DNA from 2 places in the Paenibacillus sp. FSL H8-0168 genome. Region 2 is predicted to be linked to the other one. Evidence: predicted binding sites of a transcription regulator. Region 2 holds the regulator's gene; the other holds the start of a gene.
The links. The regulator LexA, encoded in region 2, represses DNA repair genes until DNA is damaged. The targets are predictions, from matches to a motif close to CGAACATATGTTCG.
Positions count from the first base shown of each region.

Region 1: MHI21_RS16430 (YolD-like family protein) is a predicted target of LexA. The motif match lies at 2,690-2,703, and genes of this name have one in related genera.

Region 1 is NZ_CP151948.1:3,736,611-3,749,040, reverse strand. Features, by position in the region: gene MHI21_RS16440 (serine hydrolase domain-containing protein) at 112-1,338, shown strand; gene MHI21_RS16435 (bZIP transcription factor) at 1,992-2,591, opposite strand; gene MHI21_RS16430 (YolD-like family protein) at 2,743-3,078, shown strand; gene cysK (cysteine synthase A) at 3,538-4,479, opposite strand; gene MHI21_RS16420 (MBL fold metallo-hydrolase) at 5,433-6,110, shown strand; gene loaP (antiterminator LoaP) at 6,605-7,126, shown strand; gene MHI21_RS16410 (4'-phosphopantetheinyl transferase superfamily protein) at 7,293-8,021, shown strand; gene MHI21_RS16405 (acyl carrier protein) at 8,070-8,309, shown strand; gene MHI21_RS16400 (beta-ketoacyl synthase N-terminal-like domain-containing protein) at 8,306-9,544, shown strand; gene MHI21_RS16395 (hydroxymethylglutaryl-CoA synthase family protein) at 9,560-10,822, shown strand; gene MHI21_RS16390 (enoyl-CoA hydratase/isomerase) at 10,819-11,580, shown strand; gene MHI21_RS16385 (polyketide synthase) at 11,626-12,375, shown strand.
Region 2 is NZ_CP151948.1:3,230,660-3,243,089, reverse strand. Features, by position in the region: partial or broken gene tet (Tet(L)/Tet(K)/Tet(45) family tetracycline efflux MFS transporter) at 176-1,552, shown strand; gene MHI21_RS14295 (GNAT family N-acetyltransferase) at 1,691-2,230, opposite strand; gene MHI21_RS14290 (hypothetical protein) at 2,464-2,604, opposite strand; gene MHI21_RS14285 (hypothetical protein) at 2,646-2,810, opposite strand; gene MHI21_RS14280 (hypothetical protein) at 3,044-3,346, opposite strand; gene lexA (transcriptional repressor LexA) at 3,628-4,254, opposite strand; gene MHI21_RS14270 (LysM peptidoglycan-binding domain-containing protein) at 4,443-4,811, shown strand; gene MHI21_RS14265 (DUF896 domain-containing protein) at 4,920-5,126, shown strand; gene MHI21_RS14260 (hypothetical protein) at 5,247-5,756, shown strand; gene MHI21_RS14255 (HAD family hydrolase) at 5,912-6,706, shown strand; gene MHI21_RS14250 (cupin domain-containing protein) at 6,807-7,349, opposite strand; gene metH (methionine synthase) at 7,630-11,070, shown strand; gene rnz (ribonuclease Z) at 11,150-12,079, shown strand.

The sequences.
Region 1 (12,430 bases), 510 kb from region 2:
TACGATGTCATCAAAAGCTTGGCGGTTTTATCACTGTTCGATTTAACAATATCAGAGGTAAGGTGAGGGGGTAAAGCAGAACAACATTCAAAATAATAGGAGCGATGCGTTATGAAATCATTCACCATTCGAAAAGGAGTTGCACTTACTTTAATAGCCATATTGGCGGGTACAGTGGCTTATGGAACTGTCCACGCAGAGGGTCAGACGGAAACTTATCAAGCTATCGATAAAGCAGCCAATACCGACAATATTTTATCGTCGGAATTCGCAAAAGAACCCAAAAAAGAACTCAACGAGAAAGAAAAGAAAAGAAAGCATCGGGAAGAAGTCAAACGCGTCATGGATCAAGTAGTTACCAACAAAAGAGTTCCAAGTGTCGTGGCAGGCGGGCTACAGGATGGGGAACGCTGGTCCTACGCTACGGGTACAGCCAGTTTCGAAGTACCACGCCCGGTGGAGCCGGATTTTTCATTCCGTATTGGAAGCATCACGAAAACATTCACTGCTACCGTTGTATTGCAGTTGGCTCAGGAGAAAAAATTGAACCTGGATGATTCGGTCGAAAAATGGCTGCCGGGGGTCATAAAGGGTAATGGGTATGACGGCAATAAAATTACAATTCGTCAGTTATTGAACCATACAAGCGGGCTTGCGAGCTATACTGATCTTGATTTTCGAGATATTACCTTGCCTCAAAATCCATTCCGTTACTATTCGTCCGACGAGCTTATCAGCATGGGACTAGCAAAGCCGCCTGTATATGCGCCAGGGAAGGGCTGGAACTATTCGAACATGAATACTATACTAGCCGGTCAAATTATTCAGAAGGTAACAGGAGAGACGTATGCGGAGCAGATCAGGAAACGGTTGATCGAACCGCTCGGGATGACAGGGACATTTGTAATGGAAAATAGTCACGATATTCCAGGTAAGCATGCCACAGGATATAATATGGACAGATCGGGTCATTTGTATGATTTAACAGAAATGAATCAATCATGGGCAAATGCAGCCGGAGATATAGTCTCAACAACCAAAGATTTGACCACCTTCTTCAGTTCGCTGTTGGGCGGAAAGCTTCTAAATCAAGAGATAATGAACCAGATGCTCACGACAGTAGATTCACCTATAGGTAAAGTCGGACTAGGGATTTATGAAATAAAAACAGCTGACGGGCAATCATACTGGGGGCATGCCGGCGGTACTTTCGGATTTGAATCGAGAGCCTTCGGATCTCTAGGCGGGCAGCATATTTTGGTAACGTGCATCAACTCGGTAGCTCCGGAAGTGGAGCCGGCTCACAATAAAATAATCAATAAGGAGTTTGGCCGTTAAGTTTAAAGCCGACATCGCGCCCTTTATTTGAGGGCGGATGTCGGTTTCTGCTGTGATTAACCGTCGTTTCATGCAATCGAGACACATATGTCAGCATTCAGAATAAAACGACATCAAAATAGATAAGATGCACGAGAGGCATAACGACGGCGTATTTTATATTCGGTCAGTCAAGCTCTACTATCAACTTCTTTACCACTTCCGCCAACAGATTGTTTACCGCCGAAATCGGTAAAATAGGTTAGACGCAAATTCGAAATAGAGAATAAGAAAATATATAAATTTTTAGAAATAAATAGTAGGTATAGACGACGTAATATTACTAACCTACACATTGCACCAGCCTACAATTTCTATTTAAAAAAGACTTCAAGGAAAATCAAACATTAAGACTGTTGTACAAAAATATCAGAATTTCGTATATGTTATTCCGCTAACGGGATACGTTAGTTCAATGGAACAGCGACAGTCTAGGACTTTATCTTCTCGTCCTTAGTTGTCGCTGTTCCAATTTCTAAGTCCGTCTAAAACTTATTTTATGAAATCTAGCGGTATGACAATTCGAAAGGTCGCATGGAATAAAGACACTCAGTCAAATACTTTGGTTTCTGCTGACAGTAGATTAAAACCCCGGATTGCTCAGGGGTTGTTTTTTATCTGATCGTATATTCGTAAACTTTATCCTGAATCTTTATCTCTGCTTTTAATGGCTTATCACTTTTAGCCACCTCATTGGGGATCTCTGAAAGATAGTACAGTGTTCCCGTTTTAAGTGGGTCTACGCTAGTTATGTTGGTGTAAGTAAAGTCTTCACCACCACGTTCCTCAATAGTACTGAATGTATCATAATCATATTTGTTATCAAATTTTAGGTTTACTTCCGCTATTTTATCCGCTTTAATACCTTCTGTCCCAAGATTTTTGGCTTTAATGATTAGAGCAAAGAAGGTGGAGTCTGTTTCTTTGGATTTGTATAGTGTGTGGAAGTCTCCCGGTTTAGAGGGTTCGATTTTTTTCGAAATCTTATTTCCCGTTACTGTTATATCAGCGAAATCTTGTATTGTAACTGTCTCGCCCTTTTTAATAGGTGTAACCGTATCTTCTTGCTTTTGTTCCACTGGTGCTGCTGGTGCGGCAGTATTCGTTGGCGTAGTAGCTGGTTTAGTGTCATTTGTTGTGGCAGTTTGTTTAGGCGAGCAAGCTGCAAGCGTTAGAAACGCGGCAGCCACCAATATACCTGTTACAATTTTCATATTATCCCCCTGATTTTGTATTTTCGTGTAGTCTATCAGACCTAGGAATATTTTTCTAGGACAAAAGTTTTGGATTCGGCATACAAAAAGCCTTGTCTAGAACGTATGTTCGGAATATGATTTCTACATAACACATCAGGAGGCTGTATACATGGGAAAGAAACTTGAGGGCAATGGATTATGGGAAAGCAGTCGGATAATCATCCCTAAACATAAGGAAGCATGCCTGAAGCTTATGAAAGATCGCCAACGGCGTGGTAAGCCTGAACTTGATGATCAAGAAGTGCAGCTAATTGAGCAGGCGATCATAGTCTCTTACAACACACGTCAACCTATATCGATAGTGGTTTTTAGCCCGTTCGATGACGAAGAACTCACAGGTGTAATCATGTCTATAAATACTGCTCGCAGGGAAGTGAAACTGTTTCGTGGCGAGGATGATTTTAGTTGGAACAAGTTGGAGGATATCATTTCAGCAAGTATCTAGCAAAAATCTAAGGGGAGTAAATATTCTACTGACGTTATCCAACAAACAAGAAATATTTTCAACCGCCTTACCTACGACATTTCAAGTCGAAGTCTTTCTAGGAGCATTTGACGCTAGTGTTTTAGCTGATTAACTAAAAAAGCAGATCCTCATATCGCAATCGAAGACTTCCTGATGATGATGCGTTACACCCGCATCAAGTTAAAGAAAGAGGCTTACAGAGTGGTACAAGACTATTACGGAGAAGCTCACTTTTACAGAAAAAGCCTGATGAGCTACAATGACATCGCGCTGGGCCAAGGTAACTTTTTCTTCGCTAGCGGTCCATTCGTTGTGCGAAAAATGGACCGCTGGCGAAGAAAGGTATCAATTTAGGTTAATGAAGCAATTCTATAGGCTCTTGCTTGTCGTGGCTGGAAAATTAACAAATGAGGCAGGAGGATCCCTGCCTTCGGCGTTTTATAATTCTACGTGTGAGAAAAGCGGAGTGGATAAATAACGCTCACCTGTATCAGGTAATATGACCACGATCATCTTGCCTTTGTTTTCTGGAAGTTTCGCAATTTGTGTTGCTGCATAAACCGCAGCCCCAGAAGAAATACCAACAAGCAGCCCTTCTGTTTTGGCAAGCAGGCGTGCAGTTTCAAACGCATCTTCGTTTTTAACTTTGAAAACCTCATCCACATATTCTTCATTAAAGTTATTTGGAATGAAACCAGCACCGAGTCCTTGTAGTTGATGTGAACCTGGAGTACCGCCAGACAGCACTGGTGAATCGAACGGTTCGACGGCTATCACTTTTACAGAAGGTTTTCGTTCCTTCAATACTTGGCCAACGCCCGAAATAGTTCCACCTGTACCTACGCCCGCGATAAAAATATCTACACCGCCGTCTGTATCCTGCCAGATTTCCTCCGCTGTAGTTTTGCGATGAATTTCTGGATTGGCAGGATTGCTGAATTGCTGTGGTATGAAAGAGTTCGGTATTTCGGCAGCTAAGAGCTCAGCACGCTTGATAGCGCCTCTCATCCCCTCGGATCCCGGTGTTAACACAAGCTCAGCACCGAACGCAGTCAAAAGCTTACGACGTTCGATACTAAACGTTTCAGGAAGTGTAATTATAAGTTTATATCCAAGAGACGCAGCTGCAAATGCAAGTCCGATTCCAGTATTTCCACTTGTCGGCTCGATAATAACGGAGTCTTTATTGATTAAGCCCTTCTCCTCAGCGTCTTTAATCATAGCATATCCAATGCGGTCCTTAACGCTACCAGCCGGATTTAAATATTCCAACTTTGCTACCACGCTTGCCTCAATATTTTGGATTTGGCTGTAGTTCAACAGTGCTAACAAAGGAGTATTTCCAATTAATTCTGTCAACTTTTGGTGAATTTTAGTCAAAATTATCCCTCCAAACAATTAATTCATATCTACTTACTATGACATAGATATTATCACGAATTTTTCTTCATAACCATGTCCTGTTAATTCATAGTGAGGAGCGGGAACGGATGGAATAGTTTAAGCCTAAGGTACTACTCATAAAAAAGTAGTCCAAGCTTATTCAGAACCAGAGAGTCATTAAGAATGTATACTGTGTATCATTTTTTAATTTCGGAATAATTATCACGGTTTATAATAAACTGGCTTTTTCCTAGGATGCGTTGGAGGATAGAAATTAGATTACAGTGTACAAAAAACGATAGTGTGCATGAGGTAAGACAACACATACGGCAAAAGATACTACCCGCTAACCTAGTGGTCGGCGGATAATGATTTTGTATTTAGTAGAAGGCAAAAAGAGCAGTAAGGAATTAATCCCTTCTGCTCTTTTTATTGGGGACAGACTGTAGTATTTTGTGTAGAATACAGTCCAAATGAGAACATATACGAACACACAAAAGCCTTGAGAATGCTGGATTTTGGAACTGTATGCCAGTACAGTATATTGAAAACTCATGTTTTAAAATCCTGCGGTAGGTGACTACCGTACAGGTTCGATCCCGGTCCTCGGCATCCTTGAATTACCACGGACACATCAAAGTTAAATGAACGAAAATAATGAGAGAGCTTGTAGCTGCAGTGGAGCATTCAGCAGGTACGCAGGATCAACAAAAAACGTCTCACCGTTAACATACGGAGAGGCGTTTTTTTATTTTGGCAAGATTAAGCGATCTTGTAACAGAGAGTCGGAGCCTTTCTATTGCATCAATGGTTATAATCGTAGGTACCACGAAATGGGGAGCTTTATAATTGAGTGTAAATTATCTCCAAAAATGAAGGGGTAAAAATCCTTCAAACAGAATGTTGTTGTTTTTAATTAACTATTGGGAAGGTGGTTCAGTGAAGCTGATATGAATCTGACTTATCATATGGAACAGTTAAGAGTTTGTTTTATGAATTTCATTAACTATGTATATTTTGTAATGGATGAGAAAACAAGAGACATAGCTATTGTTGACCCATCATGGGATTTACTGAAAGTAGAGTCCTATCTTCAACAATTGAATGGCGATCTCAAAGCGATACTATTAACTCACTCACATTGGGATCATATTAATTTGGTAAATCCACTCCTAGAAAAATATAACCCGCAAGTATTCATGTCAACAAACGAAATCGATTTTTATAATTTTAGATGTAGAAATTTACATTCAATTAAAGACAAGGATTCAATCAAGGTTGGTGAAACGGAAATTAAAAGTCTTTTGACCCCCGGACATACCATGGGAAGTGTATGCTATCTGTTGTCAGATCGCTTATTTACTGGGGATACAATTTTCATTGAAGGTTGTGGCTTTTGTGACCCAAATGGAGGAGATTCGGTAGAATTATATAATAGCGTTCAAAAAATAAAGCGAGAAATTGATGACTCTATTCAAATTTATCCTGCTCATTCATTTGGTAAAGCGCCTGGTTTTACACTCAATCACCTCATGGATGAAAATATTTATTTTCAATTTACGAGTAAGGAATCTTTTATTAAATTTAGAATGCGTCCGAACCAAAAGGGCCTGTTCGATTTCAAATGAGTCTGTATTGTGGCCCAGTTCTAATGGTGAGAGAAAATATTGAATATAAAAAATAGTACATAACGATCTATCGCTTGTGCATGCCTCAGATGCTCAAGTTCACTAGTATAAAGCACCCAGATCAGTCTTTTTATGAGCCGCTAGAAACATAAAAGCTGTACTCGAAAGATAATAATGACCTCAAATTGAGCCATTTTCAGAAAGGTTTGCGAATCCAATGATGAACTTGGCCGTTCCCAATCAACTGTGAATTGACAGGGTTTGAGTAGAGGATTATAATGGAAAAACATTATTCCAATTATATGATTATATGAAAAATAAAGGAACTTGTCTGTGGTTAATCGCTGGCGGGTCACGTTAACCATTAATGAGGGATATATCGTGAGAGATTGTAGCTTATCAAGTAGGATAAGTGAAAGGGCGAAGCTATGTATATGGGTAGTAGACATTATAGAAGATGATTTGGCAGTACGTTTTTATAGGAGATGAGTTAAGTGAGCTGGTACGTGTTTTTTGTGCGAACGGGTAGGGAAGAACAGGTCAAGCAGCTTATTAATGAGTGGTTAGATTCTGAAGTCTACAAACCCTTTATACCTCTCCAAGAGAGACTTTTTAAAGTAGCAGGAATAGTAAAGAAAGAATGGGCTCCTTTGTTCCCAAGCTATGTATTTATTGAGTCGAATTTACCTGACTTGCAGTTCGTAACCAGTACAAATTCAATGATTTGTACTTCTAGTGATATCATTCGTTTATTGAGATACTCGAAGTTTGAAGCTTCAATGAGAGATTCGGAGAAACAAATGTTAGAGAGTCTATGCAATGATAGCTATTGTATAGAATCATCAACTGGAATTATTGAAGGAGACAATATACGTATCCTAGATGGCCCTCTTAAAGGAAGGGGGAGTATAGTCAAGAAAATAGATAGACATAAAAGACAAGCAATCATCCAGTTAGAATTTATGGGTGATATTAGGTTAGTGAGAGTAGCGTTGGAAATTATAAGTAAGGTTTAAAATGGAGAACTTATGACGAGTTCATACTCCATGAGGAAGCTTTCAGAACCCATAAGGGATTTGAAGGCCTTTTTTGATTTGGACTGCTAAGGTAGTAGTTTACTAGGGGGGGATATGCGTAGCCTCGTATGCAGAACAACTAATATTGAAGCGGGAAGATGCCGTGATGAAGGCGGCCGTCAGTTTTGTCCATGCAGATTATAATGCAGACGCTCCCCTTGATCGGGAAGTTTTCCATTCGGATGAGTGTAGTTACTTCGAGAGTTTGGTATTCCATCGGCGGAAATCCAACTTTGTGCTTGGCAGGCTAAGTGCGAAACAAGCGGTTTCGGTGCTGTTAAGCGAGCCAAATCTGCGCAACGTAAGTGTGGAGACAGGTGTCTTTGGCCAGCCCATGCTTCGAATCAATGGTGTCCACAGTTACCAGGTGAGCATTGCCCATTGCGACTATATCGGAGCGGCTGTTGTTTTTCCCGAAGCGCATCCCATGGGCATTGATATTGAGAGGATTGATTCTAAGCGAAATAAGACAATTGAAAGCCAACTGACGACGGAAGAAAAGGAAAGAATCTCTGTCGTGCGGGGAGTAGGGGAGTACTCAGCTTTATTGACGGTTTTTTGGACAGTGAAGGAGGCCTTGTCGAAAATATTGCGCACAGGTTTTACAACATCGCTGCATGTACTTGAAATGAATGAGACCAGATTGGTGGATGGATACTTCCAAAGTACATTTTCACATTTTCCACAATATGCTGCCCAGTCTTACCAGTTAGGTGACTATATCTGCACGATTGTAGCACCAAGGAAGACGGAATGGAGTATGAATACTTCTCGGATTTATGAGAAATTCAATACAATTTTTCATCGAAATCCGTTTGTAGGTCATGCCTATTGAATACCGGGTTGTTGAGTTTTAAAACATTTATCTTTTAGGAGGATACCCATGCATAAGGAAGAAGTATTCGATATTGTTAAACGTTGTATTTGTGAAGTGCTTCCTGAATTACAAGATCACACGTTCGAGTATGGTGATCGATTGGTGGATTTGGGTGCAGATTCAGTAGATCGGGCTGAAATTGTAAACAAGACGATGGAAACATTATCTCTTCATATTCCGCGTGTCGAATTGTCTGGCGTGAAAAATATAGGGGAATTGACAGATGCACTTTATGCGAAATTATGAAAAATTATGAAAAGTCTGAGTTAGTCGTTACAGGGATTGGCGTGACTTCGGCGATTGGGCAGGGGAAGGCTGATTTTGCCTCGGCGTTGTTCAAAGGGCAGCATGCATTTGGCGTCATGCAGCGCCCTGGCAGAAGAGGCGAAGCTTCATTTATAGGTGCGGAGCTGCCACCCTTGTCTTATCCGAAGGCATTATCCAAACGAATGTTACGTACAGCATCATTTTCGGGGCAGGTAGCCATGGTAACCCTTCAAGAAGCCTGGGATGATGCCCAATTGGATAACGTTGATCCTAGCCGTATTGGACTGGTGGTTGGAGGCTCCAATTTTCAGCAACGGGAGCTATTTCAGACCTATGAGGCCTATCGGGAAAAAATGTGCTTTGTACCGCCGACCTATGGGGTTTCCTTTATGGATACTGATTTGTGCGGACTATGTACCGAACAGTTCGGCATTCAGGGGTTAGCTTATACCGTCGGTGGTGCATCCGCGAGTGGACAAGTCGCAATCATTCAAGCAATTGAGGCAATTCAGGCAGATCGTGTTGATGTTTGTATTGCAATGGGGGCATTGATGGATATTTCGTATATGGAATGCCAGGCATTGCGGTCCTTGGGAGCGATGGGAAGCGACCGATATGCCGATGAACCTGCAATGGCGTGTCGACCATTTGATCAGTCGCGGGACGGGTTCATCTATGGGGAATCTTGCGGGGTTGTAGTCATAGAACGGGCCGATTCTGCCGTGAGGCGTCGAGAGAAACCTTATGCCAAACTTGCAGGATGGGATATGGGAATGGATCGAAACCGGAATCCCAATCCCTCCTACGAAGGCGAAGCCCGAGTGATTAGAAGAGCTTTGGAGAAAGCAAAGCTGCTACCGGAAGAGATTGATTATATTAATCCCCATGGGACAGGCTCGGTCGTTGGAGACGAGATAGAAATAAAGGCATTACAGGATTGTAAATTGTCACATGCCTATATCAATGCAACTAAATCCATTATCGGTCACGGCTTGAGCGCGGCAGGAACGGTTGAAATTATTGCTACTCTTTTACAAATGAAAGAGTCGAGACTTCACCCTACCCTTAATTTGGAGGAGCCTATCCAATTGGACTGCAATTGGGTGAAGAATGAATCCGTACCAGCAATTATTCACAATACTATGAATCTGAGCATGGGGTTTGGTGGAATCAATACGGCCATTTGTATGCAAAAATGTGAGTCGCGTATTTGAGAGAGGGGGACGATTATGGTTGTCGTGGGAATTGAGGCAATGAATGTTTTTGGTGGCTCTGCCTATCTGGATGTTATGGAATTAGCCCAACACAGGCAATTGGATCCTGCAAGGTTCGAAAATTTATTAATGAAAGAAAAGGCGGTTGCTCTACCTTACGAAGATCCAGTTACCTTTGGAGTAAATGCGGCAAAACCGCTGGTGGACGCTCTTTCAGAAGCGGAAAAAAACCGAATCGAAATGCTTATCACCTGTACGGAATCAGGTATTGATTTTGGGAAATCAATCAGTACATATATTCACCACTATTTGGGGTTGAATCGGAATTGCAGATTATTCGAGCTCAAGCAAGCCTGCTATTCCGGTACTGCTGGACTCCAAATGGCGGTGAATTTTATTCTTTCTCAGGTCTCGCCAGGAGCAAAAGCGCTTGTAATTGCCAGTGATATTTCACGATTTATTGCTGCTGAAGGCGGGGATGTCTTGAGTGAGGATTGGTCTTATGCTGAGCCAAGTGGAGGCGCAGGGGCCGTGGCAATGCTCATTAGTGAAAATCCTCATGTTTTTCAAATCGATGCAGGCGCTAATGGATATTACGGCTATGAGGTGATGGATACTTGCCGGCCGATTCCAGATAGCGAGGCTGGGGATGCAGATTTGTCTTTAATGTCCTATCTGGATTGTTGCGAGCAAGCGTTTTTGGAATATCAAAAACGGGTGAAAGGAGTGGATTATAAAGATACCTTTCAGTATCTTGCCTTTCATACTCCTTTTGGCGGAATGGTAAAAGGAGCGCATCGCACGATGATGCGAAGGTTGACTCAATCCAAACCAAATGAGATTGAGGCAGATTATTTACAACGTGTTAAGCCTGGATTAGCGTATTGCCAACGGGTCGGAAATATTATGGGGGCAACTTTGTACCTCTCCTTGGCAGGTACGATTGATCAGGGTACATTCGATGCTCCAAAGCGAATCGGCTGTTTTTCCTACGGGTCAGGCTGCTGCTCTGAATTTTATAGCGGGGTTGTTATGCCGCAAAGCCAGGAACATCTACGGCGATTTGAAATTGAGCGTAATTTGAATGATCGCTATCAGTTATCTATGGATGAATATGAATCCCTGCTAAAAGGCAGTGGCGCCGTACGATTTGGAACCCGCAACGCCAAGCTGGATTTTCAATTGATTCCGGGGGTCATAGCTTCCGGGAAAGGGAGACAGCGGTTGTATTTGGAAGAAATCTATGAATTCCACCGTAAATACAGGTGGGAATTATGAGTTATCAAACGATTCAGGTTCGCTTTCAAGAATCGATTTGTTATATTCGCTTTTACCGACCGGAGGCAAATAATACGATTAATAATACCCTCATCGAGGAGTGCTTGCATGTACTTGCACTGTGTGAGGAGTCAGTTACGATCGTAGTTTTGGAAGGTTTGCCGGAGGTGTTCTGTTTTGGCGCGGATTTTGAGGGAATGCGTGAAAAAGTGGAAAGTGGACAAGAACATGCAATGAGTCCAGAGCCTATGTATGATCTGTGGTTAAAACTAGCAACTGGGCCTTATATCACGATTTCTCATGTGCGAGGAAAAGCAAACGCTGGCGGTGTCGGATTTATTGCTGCCAGCGATATTGTGATAGCCGACGAGACGGCACAGTTCAGCTTGTCAGAATTGCTATTCGGACTTTTTCCTGCTTGCGTTCTACCGTTTTTAGTCCGCAGGATTGGATTCCAAAAAGCGCATTATTTAACACTAATGACGCAGCCCGTTTCGGTTCAACAGGCCCATGTATGGGGGTTGGTTGATGCGTACGATGCTCAGAGTGAGATGGTGCTACGCAAGCATTTATTACGCCTCAGACGATTGAGCAAGCATGGGATTTTACGTTATAAGCGCTTTATGGATGAACTCAACGATTTGCGTCAGTGTAAACCACTAGCGTTGGCGTCCAATCAAGAGGTGTTTTCAGACGCTCAAAATCTTAAGGGTATTTTCCGGTACGTCGAAACGGGGCAATTTCCGTGGATGGACTGATGGCGTACGCCACAAGATGGGGATGCAGGAGGGAAGAAGATCATAATGTCACAATCGGTGGTTGAATTACTTGAAATCGAACGAGGTATTATTCAAGTGAAAATGCAAGATAGAGTTCATAAAAATACATTTACGCTTGAAATGACCCATGGACTAAGACAAGCGTTCAAGACGATCCAAGAAGATTCAACCTGCAAAGTCGTAATTCTAACAGGATACGATAATTACTTTGCCACGGGTGGGACGCAAGAGGGACTGTTGGCTTTACATGAAGGAATCTCGAAGTTTACCGATGAAAATATTTACTCACTTGCATTGGGCTGCAAAGTTCCAGTGATAGCTGCCATGCAGGGACATGCGGTGGGCGGTGGCTTTGTAATGGGGTTATTTGCTGATTTTGTAGTCCTAAGCAAGGAAAGTGTGTACACAACTAATTTTATGAGATACGGATTCACACCAGGAATGGGTGCCACGTATATCATTCCTAAAAAACTAGGGTTCAGCTTGGGAGAAGAGTTATTGTTAAATGGGGGCAATTATCGAGGCGTTGAACTGGAGAAACGGGGAGTTCCGTTTCCGACCCTGCCCCGCAAAGAAGTGATGGGCTATGTAATGGATCTTGCCCGGCAGCTAGCCGAGAAACCCAGATTTTCTTTAATCACGCTAAAGGATCATTTGGTTGCTCCACTCCGGGAACAGCTTCCCAAAATCGTAGAACAAGAGCTTATCATGCATGAGAAGACCTTTCATCAAGCGGAGGTTAAAGAACGAATTATCAACTTGTTTGGAAAATAACCAAATAGAGATTCGTTGAACGCCTTTGCGGTTGTTCATGCGAACCAGCAACGAG
Region 2 (12,430 bases):
TGGATGGAAAAGATCGGATATATATTGCTACATCGTTACTTACTTCATTAACTTTAAAGGGGATCTGAAAAAACTTTAAAATTGTAATTCATGGATTGTTGCATTCGTATATATAATTACATTTTTTCCTATTCTAGATAAGGTGGTAGAATGAAAAAAATAGGTAGGGTCAAAAGTGAAAACCCCTTATTCACAGTCTGTTTTACACCATAACCAAATTTTAATGTGGCTTTGTGTTCTTTCGTTTTTTAGTGTGTTAAATGAAATGGTTCTTAATATCTCTTTACCTGATATTGCTGATGAATTCAATAAAACACCAGCCGTTACAAATTGGGTAAATACTGCCTTTATGCTAAGTTTTTCTATAGGAGCCGCTGTATACGGAAAGCTATCTGATCAGTTAGGTATTAAAAGGTTGCTTCTGTTTGGAATGATAGTGAATTGCATAGGATCATTAATTGGATTTATGGGACATACTTTTTTTCCAACACTTATCTTGGGGCGATTTATACAAGGGATTGGTGCAGCTCCATTTCCTTCACTTGTGATGGTCGTAGTTGCTCGCTATATCCCAAAAGAAAACAGGGGCAAGGCATATGGCCTCATCGGGTCTATCGTAGCAATGGGTGAAGGGATAGGACCGGCTATTGGTGGGATGATTGCTCATTATATTCATTGGTCTCATTTACTGCTTCTTCCTGTTCTAACGTTTGTCACTGTTCCCTTCCTGATAAAATTATTGAAAAAGGAAGTCATATCAAAGGGTTCACTTGACATTGCAGGAATCGTGCTTATATCTCTAGGCATTGTAATGTTTATGTTGTATACAACGTCTTACAGAATTTCTTTTCTGGTGATAAGTATTCTTTTCTTCTTGATCTTTTTAAAACATATCAGACAAGTAACCAATCCTTTTGTTGATCCTTCATTGGGGAAAAATACTGCATTTATGATAGGAATCCTTTGTGGCGGACTTATGTTTGGTACCGTAGCTGGATTTGTTTCTATGGTCCCTTATATGATGAAAGACGTTCATCACTTAAGTACCGCAATGATTGGCAGTGGAATTATTTTTCCTGGAACGATGAGTGTTATTTTCTTTGGTTTCCTTGGAGGAGCACTTGTTGATAAGAAAGGTTCCTTACATGTGCTAGCAGTCGGCGTTGCATTTCTTGCCATCAGCTTTTTGATAGCTGCTTTCTTTATTGAAATGATACCTTGGCTGATGTCTATTATTATAGTCTTTGTTTTCGGTGGTCTTTCTTTTATTAAAACAGTAATATCCACTATTGTTTCAAGTAGTTAAAGACAAGAAGAAGCTGGCGCAGGAATGAGCTTGCTTAATTTTATAAGCTTTTTATCAGAAGGAACAGGGATTTCAGTTGTAGGAGGCTTATTATCAATACGTTTTATTCATCAAAAATTTATACCAATCATTAATTTTCCATCTGCTTATTTATATAGCAATATGTTATTGATTTTTACAGTGGTCATTATAATTAGCGGGATTTTAACTGTTATTGTATATAGACGTTCAGTTTCAGATTCCTGATAAGAGCAGAAAAGGATTACATGCTGAAAATGATCGCATCCTCACGTTTGAAGTAAGTGGATACTCTAAATAAATCAAAAGCTCTGCTAACCTTAATTGGTTGGCAGAGCTTTGTTTGCTGATCAGTTTGATTTTAGGCTAATTTGAATGCTTAAACTTATAATACCAAAAAATCGCTTTTTCATGGGCTGTGAAAAAGCTAGAATATAGCATAGTATCAACTCCGCCGATTACAAAGTTATTTTTAGCATAGAATCGACAAGCTAAAACATTCACATCCTGTTTTTCAAGCATAAGACCAACAAGGTTATTCTGCTTAGCCCACTCGGTTGCTTTACTCAATAAGGCTGCTCCGATTCCCTTGTGTCTCCAGTCTTTAGCGACGGCAATATCCTCAATTAGAGCATAGCCATTCCAATTAGTACAAAGTTTAATTTGCCCAACACAGTCGTTCTCATCATAATATAAAAAAATAGATTTTCCTTGTTCATCAATATAACTGATGTCGACGTCATCATCCTCATACTGTTTAAAATATGGTTCGGGGAAACTTTCTTCTATATATGTCCAATTATCGTTCTCGTATTTAGGTATAATCCTTCCTGACACAATAAAGCCGTTATTCTCATTTGACTTCTTAAAATCTCCCATATTCGAAAGTGACATTTTAATTATTATGGCTTGTCTCCTCCTGGTTTAATTTCTCTATGCACACTATTCTAAAAGAGAACCACCATTTCCTGTCTGTTAGATTTATAAAAAGAGCAAAATTGTAGCGACTGTTCAACTATGTGTGATATTCTACGATCTCGTCCGCTTGCTTCAACGATTCATAGCAGTAGTTAGGTGTGCTGTTTAACACTAAAAAAAAAGCAGGAAGAATCCTTCCTGCTTTTGCTTGAAAACGATTATTAACGTCTGCGTTGTCTATCATTCACGCTAAACAGATTAACAGCCAGTGCGTTACCTCTTGCACGCGCAACAGCTCTTTGATTCGAACGGATGTTTGATCTTCTTCTTCTCAAATCACGTCTGCAATGTCTTCTGCTCATGTGATCACCTCCCTTCAAGGAAATGAAGGTACGGATGAATCTTAGTGGTGTTTATGCTTACGCTTGGAAATTTTGATATTCAAGGCATTGGTTGCTAGTGCATTTCCGCTTCCTGTTTTAGCAGCTGCGGCTTGAAAGACTTTAACGACCAGATATCTGTTTTTTCCGATGCGATGCTTATACGTTTTAACTCTATTTCTGATCATCTGCATATCTCCTTTGCTTAGGTCTGCTATATACTATGTCAATTGTGATAGTAATGTATCAGCATAAATCTATTAAAAGCAAAAAGAAGCTGGTACCTATATTCCTAATGGTTAACAAAAAACTCATGCGAACCTGTCTTCGCCATTTCAACTTTACGTTGCAGGAGAATGTTACAGGCAGGTCGGCATGAGTCTAATAGTGTAGATAAATAATATGCAGTTTAGTATGAAAATTATTTACTATTAAGAGTGTTAAGTTTTTTCTCGTAGTACGCCTCTTGAGCAAGAATATGATTCAGTTGTTCAGAGAGCAGTTTATATTCTTGGCTGTCTTCTGGGTAATTGTTTCTTTCGGAAATTACAGCTTCGAGTTGCTTTTCTAAATACCTGAAATGGATAAGTATTTGTATGTACTGAATACGATCGTAGGTTGTTATGTGTGATTTCTCTTCTGCATACAAATGATCCATTGTTGGTACTACACAGTTTATGGCGATAAATATCACAACAAACGCTGAAATTATAATTTTTTTCATTTAATTCCTCCTACAGAGCTATGAGTAATTAATATACCATATTTATCTAAAACAAAGAAAGATCTATTAGTTTTGCCCATCAATATAGCTGCTCAAGATCAGTGGGTGATTATTTGAGATGAGGAGGCTGATTTTATAGTAGAAACAATAGGAATAGGTTGCTGAAATGAAAAAATAGTTGTGAGATACATAGTATACATAATAACAATACAAAACCGGCTTGCCCTAGGCAGCCGGTTTTGTATTAGTGGTTAGAATAACGGGGAAGAAAGAACGAGAAATCAGTGGAAGTCCCGGAAGAGTCCTACAACCTTGCCCAAAATGCTGACGTGTGTCAGGCGAAGCGGTTCAAAGGCTGGATTTTCAGGTTGAAGCCGGATATGATCTTTTTCTTTGTAGAAGGTTTTAACTGTAGCTTCGTCTTCATCTGTCATAGCTACAACAATATCGCCATTATCAGCGGTCTGCTGCTGACGTACGATTACATAGTCTCCGTTAGCAATCCCAGCCTCAATCATGCTTTCGCCTACAACAGATAACATGAATATTTTATCCTCACCAACAAAGTGTTGGGGAAGAGGAAAGTAATCTTCAATATTTTCTGTCGCCGTAATAGGAAGGCCAGCAGTTACTTTGCCGACGACGGGGACACGACTAATGGAGTAATTAATCAAGTTGCTGTTATCCGATTCGTCTTGACCGAGTAACTCAATAGCCCGTGGTTTTGTAGGATCGCGTCGAATGAGTCCTTTTTTCTCTAAACGATCCAAATGACCGTGAACCGTAGAACTGGAGGCCAATCCGACAGCCTCGCCTATTTCGCGTACAGAAGGGGGGTATCCCTTTAGACGCACTTCATTGCGGATAAATTCAAGAATGGCCTGCTGGCGGCTCGAAATCTTAGACATACCGTATCAACCCCATTTAGTAACGTTTGGGAAAATTATAGCATAGAACCTCCGTTCGTACAAACATAAGTTCTAAATAATCCCTAAAAATAATCGCGAACTTTTGTTCTCTTTTCTATTGAACAAAACAAATGTTCGTGTTATATTGTGAAAACATAAGAACAAACGTTTGGAGGTCGCAGCCAATGATGAAATATAGCACTTATCAAAGTATTTTTCCGATGAATTCAGAAAATTTGCAGGAGACCCGAAAAGAGGGTAGAGCGCATTTTATGCAAATTATTACTAATACTCTTTTAGTTAAGCTTCTTATTTTAGTGATTGTTGCTTGGATTGCAGGGGCAGGTGTACTTACGGTTTTCGCGGCACCTTCAGCTTCCAAGGAAGAAGTGACTAAACTGACCGTACAACCTGGAGATACGTTGTGGGAGATTGCCGCAAATCATAAACCGGAACGAATGGATACACGGGTATATATAGAAGGAATTGTGCGGATTAACGGTTTGGAGGATCGGGGAGTACAGGCAGGTCAGGTACTCAAGCTTCCTAACTTCTGATCTATAGACAATTAGAGCTTGTCAGGGAGCGTAATGCGGGAGCCTTGACAAGCTCTTTTCTACATGTCAAAGTGTATTATATCTTTGCTTTTATGGAGGGGACACAATTTGGATATAGACAGCTTAGTTCAGCGCATCAATGAATTAGCGCGCAAAGCAAAATCCGAGGGTTTGACGGAAGAGGAAGCCACAGAGCGCGCCAATCTTCGGGAAATTTATTTAGGTAACATTCGCCGTAATTTTCGGCAGCAGCTTGAAACGATTGAATTTGTGGACGATGATACATCGAAGGGAAATGACGGGCTGAAGCATTAAAGTTGTTAAAGCGCCCAAGCCTGCAATTTGCCTTTTGTTTTAGGTACCGTTCTCGGTATCTATATAGATCAGCTTTGAGGCAATTGTTTTATTGTAATATATCTGGGAAGGAATTGAGAGATGGCCCGATCATTTGAAAGAAAAGTACGCAAAAACACAGCGCATTTAAATAAATCGCGCAAAAAGCAAGGCATTCAAACCATTAATGGCGCAGGTTCTGCAATGGATATTTTCCGTGGCCGTAACATTACTGTGCCAATTATGCTGGCTGGTCTTTCTGTATTGTACATGCTTATGAGTTACTTTTTGACTAAGACTGGCATGCGAGGAATGGATTGGCTTGTATTCGGCCTCTACTTGATGCTGGCTGTTATCTTTTTCATCCGTCGTCCTTATCTGAAAGTGGGAAAGGATACTCTCTATATGCTGAAAGGTGGTAGAGAACGTCCAATGACGGCTGGGGACATGAAAGCCATCAAGATTGAAAAGGGTTACGTAACCGTTGAAAGAAAAGGTAAGGGCGGTAATTTCATTTTCACAAAATCATTAGGTCGCTATGACACGGATGCCATTGCAGAGCGACTTGAGAAGTTTGCGCTATCCAATCAGATACAGGTGGACAAGAAATAACTGATTTAGCCTGTAGCTCTTTAATAAAGGCCGTATGATGTTATTTCATATAACATGCTGCGGCCGCTTGCTTAATATGGGCACACATAACGATTCAAATACTTAACCGAGCAAATAGGTGTACATATACTGTGGAAAGAGAGTGGATAATTCAGATGACGATTCAGGCGGTAATGTTTGATCTTGATGATACCCTTTTATGGGATGAACGTAGTGTAGAAGAGGCATTTGATGCAGCGTGCCAAACAGGCTCACGTGAAGCAGGCGTTGATCCGAAAACTCTGGAGGAAGCGGTACGTAAGGAAGCACGCGCTTTGTATGAATCCTATGAAACCTTTAGTTTTACTCAAATGATCGGCATTAACCCGTTTGAAGGATTGTGGGCGAATTTTACAGCAGGTGAGCAACCTGAATTCCGCCAATTGGAACAGTTGGCCCCTGTTTATCGAAAGGAATCATGGCGTAGAGGACTCCTGCAACTCGGGATAGATAATGAGAAGTTGGCGGAAAAGCTGGCTATCCAATTTGCTTCGGAAAGACGCGCGCGTCCACATGTATATGAAGAAACGTTTGAGATTCTAGAACAATTGAAGGGACATTACAAACTGTTATTGCTGACAAATGGCTCCCCTGATCTACAACAGGAGAAACTGGATGGAGTTCCTCAATTAGCTCCTTTTTTTGATCATGTTGTCATTTCAGGTTCATTTGGTCGAGGCAAGCCTGATCCGTCTATATTCCAGCATGCTTTGGGGCTTCTTGGTATTGAGCCTGAACATGCTTTAATGGTAGGAGATAAGCTGACGACTGATATTCAAGGAGCGTTGGCAGCAGGTGTACACTCGGTGTGGGTGAACCGGAACGCTAAAACCAATACCACAGAGATCAAGCCCAAGTTCGAAATCAAGCATCTGTCTGAATTGGACGGAATTATTCAATCGTTAAAGTAAGAAATCCATAGTCTTTAGAAACGAGTATTAAAAAAACTCCCTTCGCTCGATTGTTACAGAGCAGAGGGAGTTTTTTATTCACACAAGGATAAATTCGTAATTATGCTTTAATGAAGGTTGGGTCTTCATACGGTTCGGCAATCCAGCCATTTTCTTCGATGAACAATCGGATTGCGACGATCTTTTGATTCTCCATTAAAGTGAAGAAGTGAGGTATATTTTCAGGTACGGAGATAACGTCCCCCGGTGAAAGCTCTACGTTAAAATAGCCGATCTCTTCAGGGCCTTTAATGATGAAGATGCCTTTACCAGCGACAATGGCACGGATTTCATCCTCGGTGTGGGTGTGAATTTGCTCAAACTTGGCCAGCAGCTCGTCTAAATTCGGCGTTGCTTCAGATAAAGTGATAACGTCCCATATTTTATATCCGCGACGTGCGGCTAAATCCTTGATTTCGGGTTCAAATGTTTTGAGAACAGCGGCCTTTTGATCATCTGTTAAGGTAAAGTTCTCTTGCAGCTCCCCGGACAATTTGGAAGTATCCCAATGTTCATACAATATCTCGTGACTCTCCAGAAATTCACGTACTTGTTCTTCACCGCTAATTCGCTCGTTCGTATTACGTATTAAGATTTCGGCCATATGCTTATTCCCTCTTTTCCACTTGGATTAATGTTGTATAAAGAATACCATGTCTTGAAACGTTGTACAATACAGGATTTCAACATTTTATAATGCAAATGACTATAGCTAAAGGGTCAGGGTTAAGTACGTTCTGTAATGCTACAAACTATAAAAATGGATTAGAGAAGTCGTTTTTACAAAGAACAACCTGTATAAAACGTATGTTTTTACTTCAATCTATCTAAATGATACGGTTTCTGCTAAACTAGGATTTAACGTTTTGCGGGGGTGAAGAAATTTGGATAAAGTTAGCTTGCAGGATGCATTACAACGAAGAATACTCCTTCTTGATGGGGCCATGGGCACCATGATTCAACAGGAAGACCTTTCCCCCGATGATTTTGGTGGGGAAGAGCTGGAGGGCTGTAATGAAATGCTGGTCTTAACGAGACCGGATGTCATTCAAGGCATTCATGAAGCCTACTTGAAGGCCGGAGCAGACCTAATTGAAACGAATACATTTGGAGCAACATCCGTCGTTTTGGCGGATTACGATATACCAGAACGTGCCCGTGAAATTAATCTGGTGGCAGCCAAACTGGCGCGTAACGCGGTGGATAAATACAGCACTGCGGACAAGCCTCGTTTTGTAGTAGGAGCTATGGGCCCAACCACGAAAACCTTGTCTGTCACAGGTGGTGTTACATTTGCTGAGCTGATTGAAAGCTATCAAGAGCAGGCTTTGGCGCTTATTGAAGGCGGCGTGGATGTACTCCTTTTGGAGACCTCACAGGATACGCTTAACGTCAAAGCTGGAAGCATCGGAATTCGGCAGGCTTTTGAGCAGACAGGTATCGAGCTTCCACTAATGATTTCAGGCACGATTGAGCCTATGGGAACGACGTTGGCCGGACAAAATATCGAATCCTTTTGCATATCGCTGGAACATTTACATCCAATTTCGATTGGGTTGAATTGTGCTACAGGTCCAGAGTTTATGCGTGATCATATTCGCTCTCTGTCTGAAATGTCCTCTGCAGCTATTAGCTGTTATCCAAATGCGGGCTTGCCCGATGAAAATGGCCAATACCATGAATCGCCTGATTCATTAGCACGTAAAATGGCTGCTTTCGCTGAAAAAGGCTGGCTGAATATTGCTGGGGGTTGTTGTGGTACCACGCCTGAGCACATTCGAGTTATGAGTGAAAGTATGGCTCAGTTTGAGCCGCGTCCGCTGGTAGGTCATCATCCTCCTGCCGTATCAGGCATTGAGCCTGTATATATTGAACAGGACAATCGTCCGTATATGGTTGGTGAACGAACGAATGTTCTGGGCTCCCGCAAATTCAAGCGTTTGATCGTGGAAGGCAAATATGAAGAGGCATCTGAAATTGCCCGCGCTCAGGTAAAAAGCGGAGCGCATGTCATTGATATTTGTGTGCAGGACCCGGATCGCGATGAAATGACGGATATGGAAGCGTTTTTGAAATTGGTTGTAAACAAGGTAAAAGTACCTTTGGTGATTGATACCACGGATATTAAAGTCATTGATAAAGCACTTCAATATTCGCAAGGTAAGGCGATTATTAACTCCATTAATTTGGAGGATGGTGAAGAGAAATTTGAGAAAATGGCTCCTCTTATTCATAAGTACGGCGCCGCTGTTGTTGTTGGAACCATTGATGAACGCGGACAGGCTATTTCACGTGAGGATAAGCTTGAGGTAGCTAAACGTTCTTATGATCTGTTGGTGAACCGTTACGGTTTGGCAGCGGAGGATCTAATTTTTGATACGCTCGTATTTCCAGTAGGAACAGGTGATGAGCAATATATCGGTTCAGCTAAGGAAACGATTGAGGGCATTCGCATTATTAAAGAAGCGCTTCCCGGGGTACATACCATCCTGGGCATCAGTAACGTATCTTTTGGTTTGCCGGAAGCGGGTCGTGAAGTGCTCAATTCCGTCTATTTATATGAATGCACCAAAGCAGGTCTGGACTATGCGATTGTAAACACTGAGAAGCTTGAACGTTATGCATCCATTCCAGAGCATGAGCGGAAACTTGCGGAAGACTTGATCTATAAAACAAATGACGATACTTTATCCGCTTTTGTAGCAGCTTTCCGTAACAAGAAAGTGGAGAAAAAAGAAAAGATATCAAACCTTTCGCTCGAAGAACGACTGGCTTCCTATGTAGTCGAGGGAAGTAAGGAGGGACTCATTCCGGATCTGGAGCAGGCGCTCGTGAAATATTCTTCGCTGGAAATTATTAATGGCCCGCTGATGAAGGGGATGGAGGAAGTAGGACGACTGTTTAACAATAACGAACTGATTGTTGCAGAGGTTCTGCAAAGCGCTGAAGTGATGAAGGCGTCCGTAGCCTATTTAGAGCCGTTCATGGAGAAGAATGAATCCTCAGTAAAAGGTAAGATTTTGTTGGCTACAGTCAAAGGTGATGTGCATGACATTGGTAAGAATCTGGTGGAGATTATTCTATCCAACAATGGTTACCATATCGTGAATCTGGGTATAAAAGTACCACCAGAACGCATTATTGAAGCTTACCGTGAAGAAAAGGCCGATATGATTGGCTTATCCGGACTGCTTGTTAAATCGGCACAACAAATGGTGCTGACCGCACAGGATTTAAAAAATGCGAATATTGATATTCCAATAATGGTGGGTGGAGCTGCTTTAACACGTAAGTTCACTAAAAATCGTATCCGTCCTGAGTATGATGGTCTGGTTGCCTATGCAAAGGATGCTATGGATGGTCTGGATATTGCCAATAAGCTTATGAATCCTGAGTCCCGCAAAAAAATGGCTGAGGACATGGAGGCTGAGCGGGAGGCGGAAGCGGCAATCGTCGTGGAAGCCAAGCCGCTCCCTAAGCTCACTCGAGCTGTGCGCTCTAATATTGCTCAGGATTTGCCCGTTTATATTCCACCAGATACGGATCGCCATGTACTACGCAACTATCCACTGAATTATATTTTGCCTTACGTGAATATGCAGATGCTAATGGGGCATCATCTTGGTTTAAAAGGCAATGTTGAACAGCTGCTGGCTTCGGAAGATCCGAAAGCGATTCAGTTGAAGGAAACCGTGGACAGCATCATGTTTGAAGCTGTGACAGACGGAATCATCCAGGCACATGCTATGTATCGGTTCTTTCCAGCGCAGTCCCAAGGAGATCAAATTCTGATCTATGATCCGTCGGATGTGAGCAAGGTACTGCACACATTTACATTCCCGCGCCAGCAGGTAGAGCCTTATCTATGTCTGGCTGATTTCTTGAAATCAGTGGAATCCGGGGTTATGGACTATGTAGGTTTCATGGTCGTTACAGCTGGTCATGGGATTCAGCAGATATCTACCCAGTGGAAAGATAAAGGAGATTATCTGCGCTCGCATGCACTTCAAGCGGTAGCACTCGAAGTAGCAGAAGGGTTAGCGGAACGGCTTCACCATATTATCAGGGATAGCTGGGGGTTCCCGGACCCTGCCGATATGACAATGAAACAGCGACACGGTGCCAGATATCAAGGCATTCGGGTATCCTTTGGCTATCCGGCATGTCCAGATCTAGAGGATCAGGGGCCGTTGTTCCAGTTGTTAAAACCTGAGGATATTGGCGTTGAGCTGACGGAAGGGTTTATGATGGAACCGGAGGCTTCTGTATCAGCCATGGTGTTCAGCCACCCTCAGGCGCAGTATTTTAACGTCGAAAAGGTTTAACACCTTTATCAGATGGGATAGCAAATACCCTCCGAGCTTCGGAGGTTTTTTGCTGGTCAGCAGGAAGAAGGTTAATGTTATGGAATTTTATTTTCTCGGTACAAATGCAGGGGTGCCTACGATTCAGCGAAATGTAACGTCCATCGCTCTTCGTTTGCTGGAAGAACGAAGAAGCATGTGGCTGTTCGACTGCGGCGAAGGCACTCAACAAGAGGTATTGCGTTCGCCGCTCAAACTAAGCAGACTTGAAAAAATATTTATCACCCATTTGCATGGGGATCATCTTTTTGGTCTGCCGGGACTGCTGTCGAGCAGAGCGTATCAAGGGGGAACGACACCACTGACGGTATATGGGCCGCCTGGAATCCAGCAATATATAGAGCTATCTTTAGGGATCAGCCAATCGCGTATCAATTACCAACTACATATTGTGGAGCATACGGGCGGGGTTCTGTTTGATGACGGACAATTCCGGGTAGAGTCAGCTTTGCTGGATCATCGGATTGACAGCTATGGCTACCGAGTTGTAGAGATGGATAAGCCCGGTAAGCTTAACCAAGAGCTGTTGGAGCGATATGGTATTAAGCCTGGCCCGGTGTACGGTAAGTTAAAGCGTGGGGAAAGCGTGGAGGTAGAGGGTGGAGTTATTTTGCATCCTCAGGATGTACTGGGTTCGCCGAAAAAAGGGCGTATCATCACGATTTTAGGGGATACGAGACCTTGTCCGAATACGGTAGTGCTGGCTCAAGATGCAACTGTCGTCGTTCATGAAGCCACTTTTCTGCATGAACTGGCAGATACAGCTTACGAGTATCATCATAGTACAGCGCTTCAGGCAGCGGAAGCTGCAAAAGCCGCAGGTGCGGGTCAGTTAATCATGACGCATTTTAGTTCTAGGTATAAAGATCAGGAGCAGCTTCAGCCATTGCTGGAGGAAGCGCAAAGCATATTTCCTAATTCATTGCTTGCGGAGCAGCATGTGTTGTTACCGGTACCCGATATCGGTTAATAAACGATTGGAGAAGATATGTGCATGGGTGCCGGGGCTTGCCTCGGTGCCTTTGTTTTTCACCGAAATTATTTTCCGGGAAAGCGCAGGATGCGACAAGAGATGAGAACCCGTGCAGGGTGGTGGGGGATGAATTTGTTCTACCACATATGGAGGCGTGTCATATTCGAGTTTCTATATATCGAATTTAAAGGATTATACTTCTTGAGCATGACCAGGAAATACAGGAGATTTCCTTTGAGGAAATAGCGCCTTCGATGGATTTCGACGAAGAAGTGAACTTATGTCATGTGAAAGCGACGGGTTTTAGCGAGGAATGGCACTATTTTGGACGGTTTACCAGCAATTCAT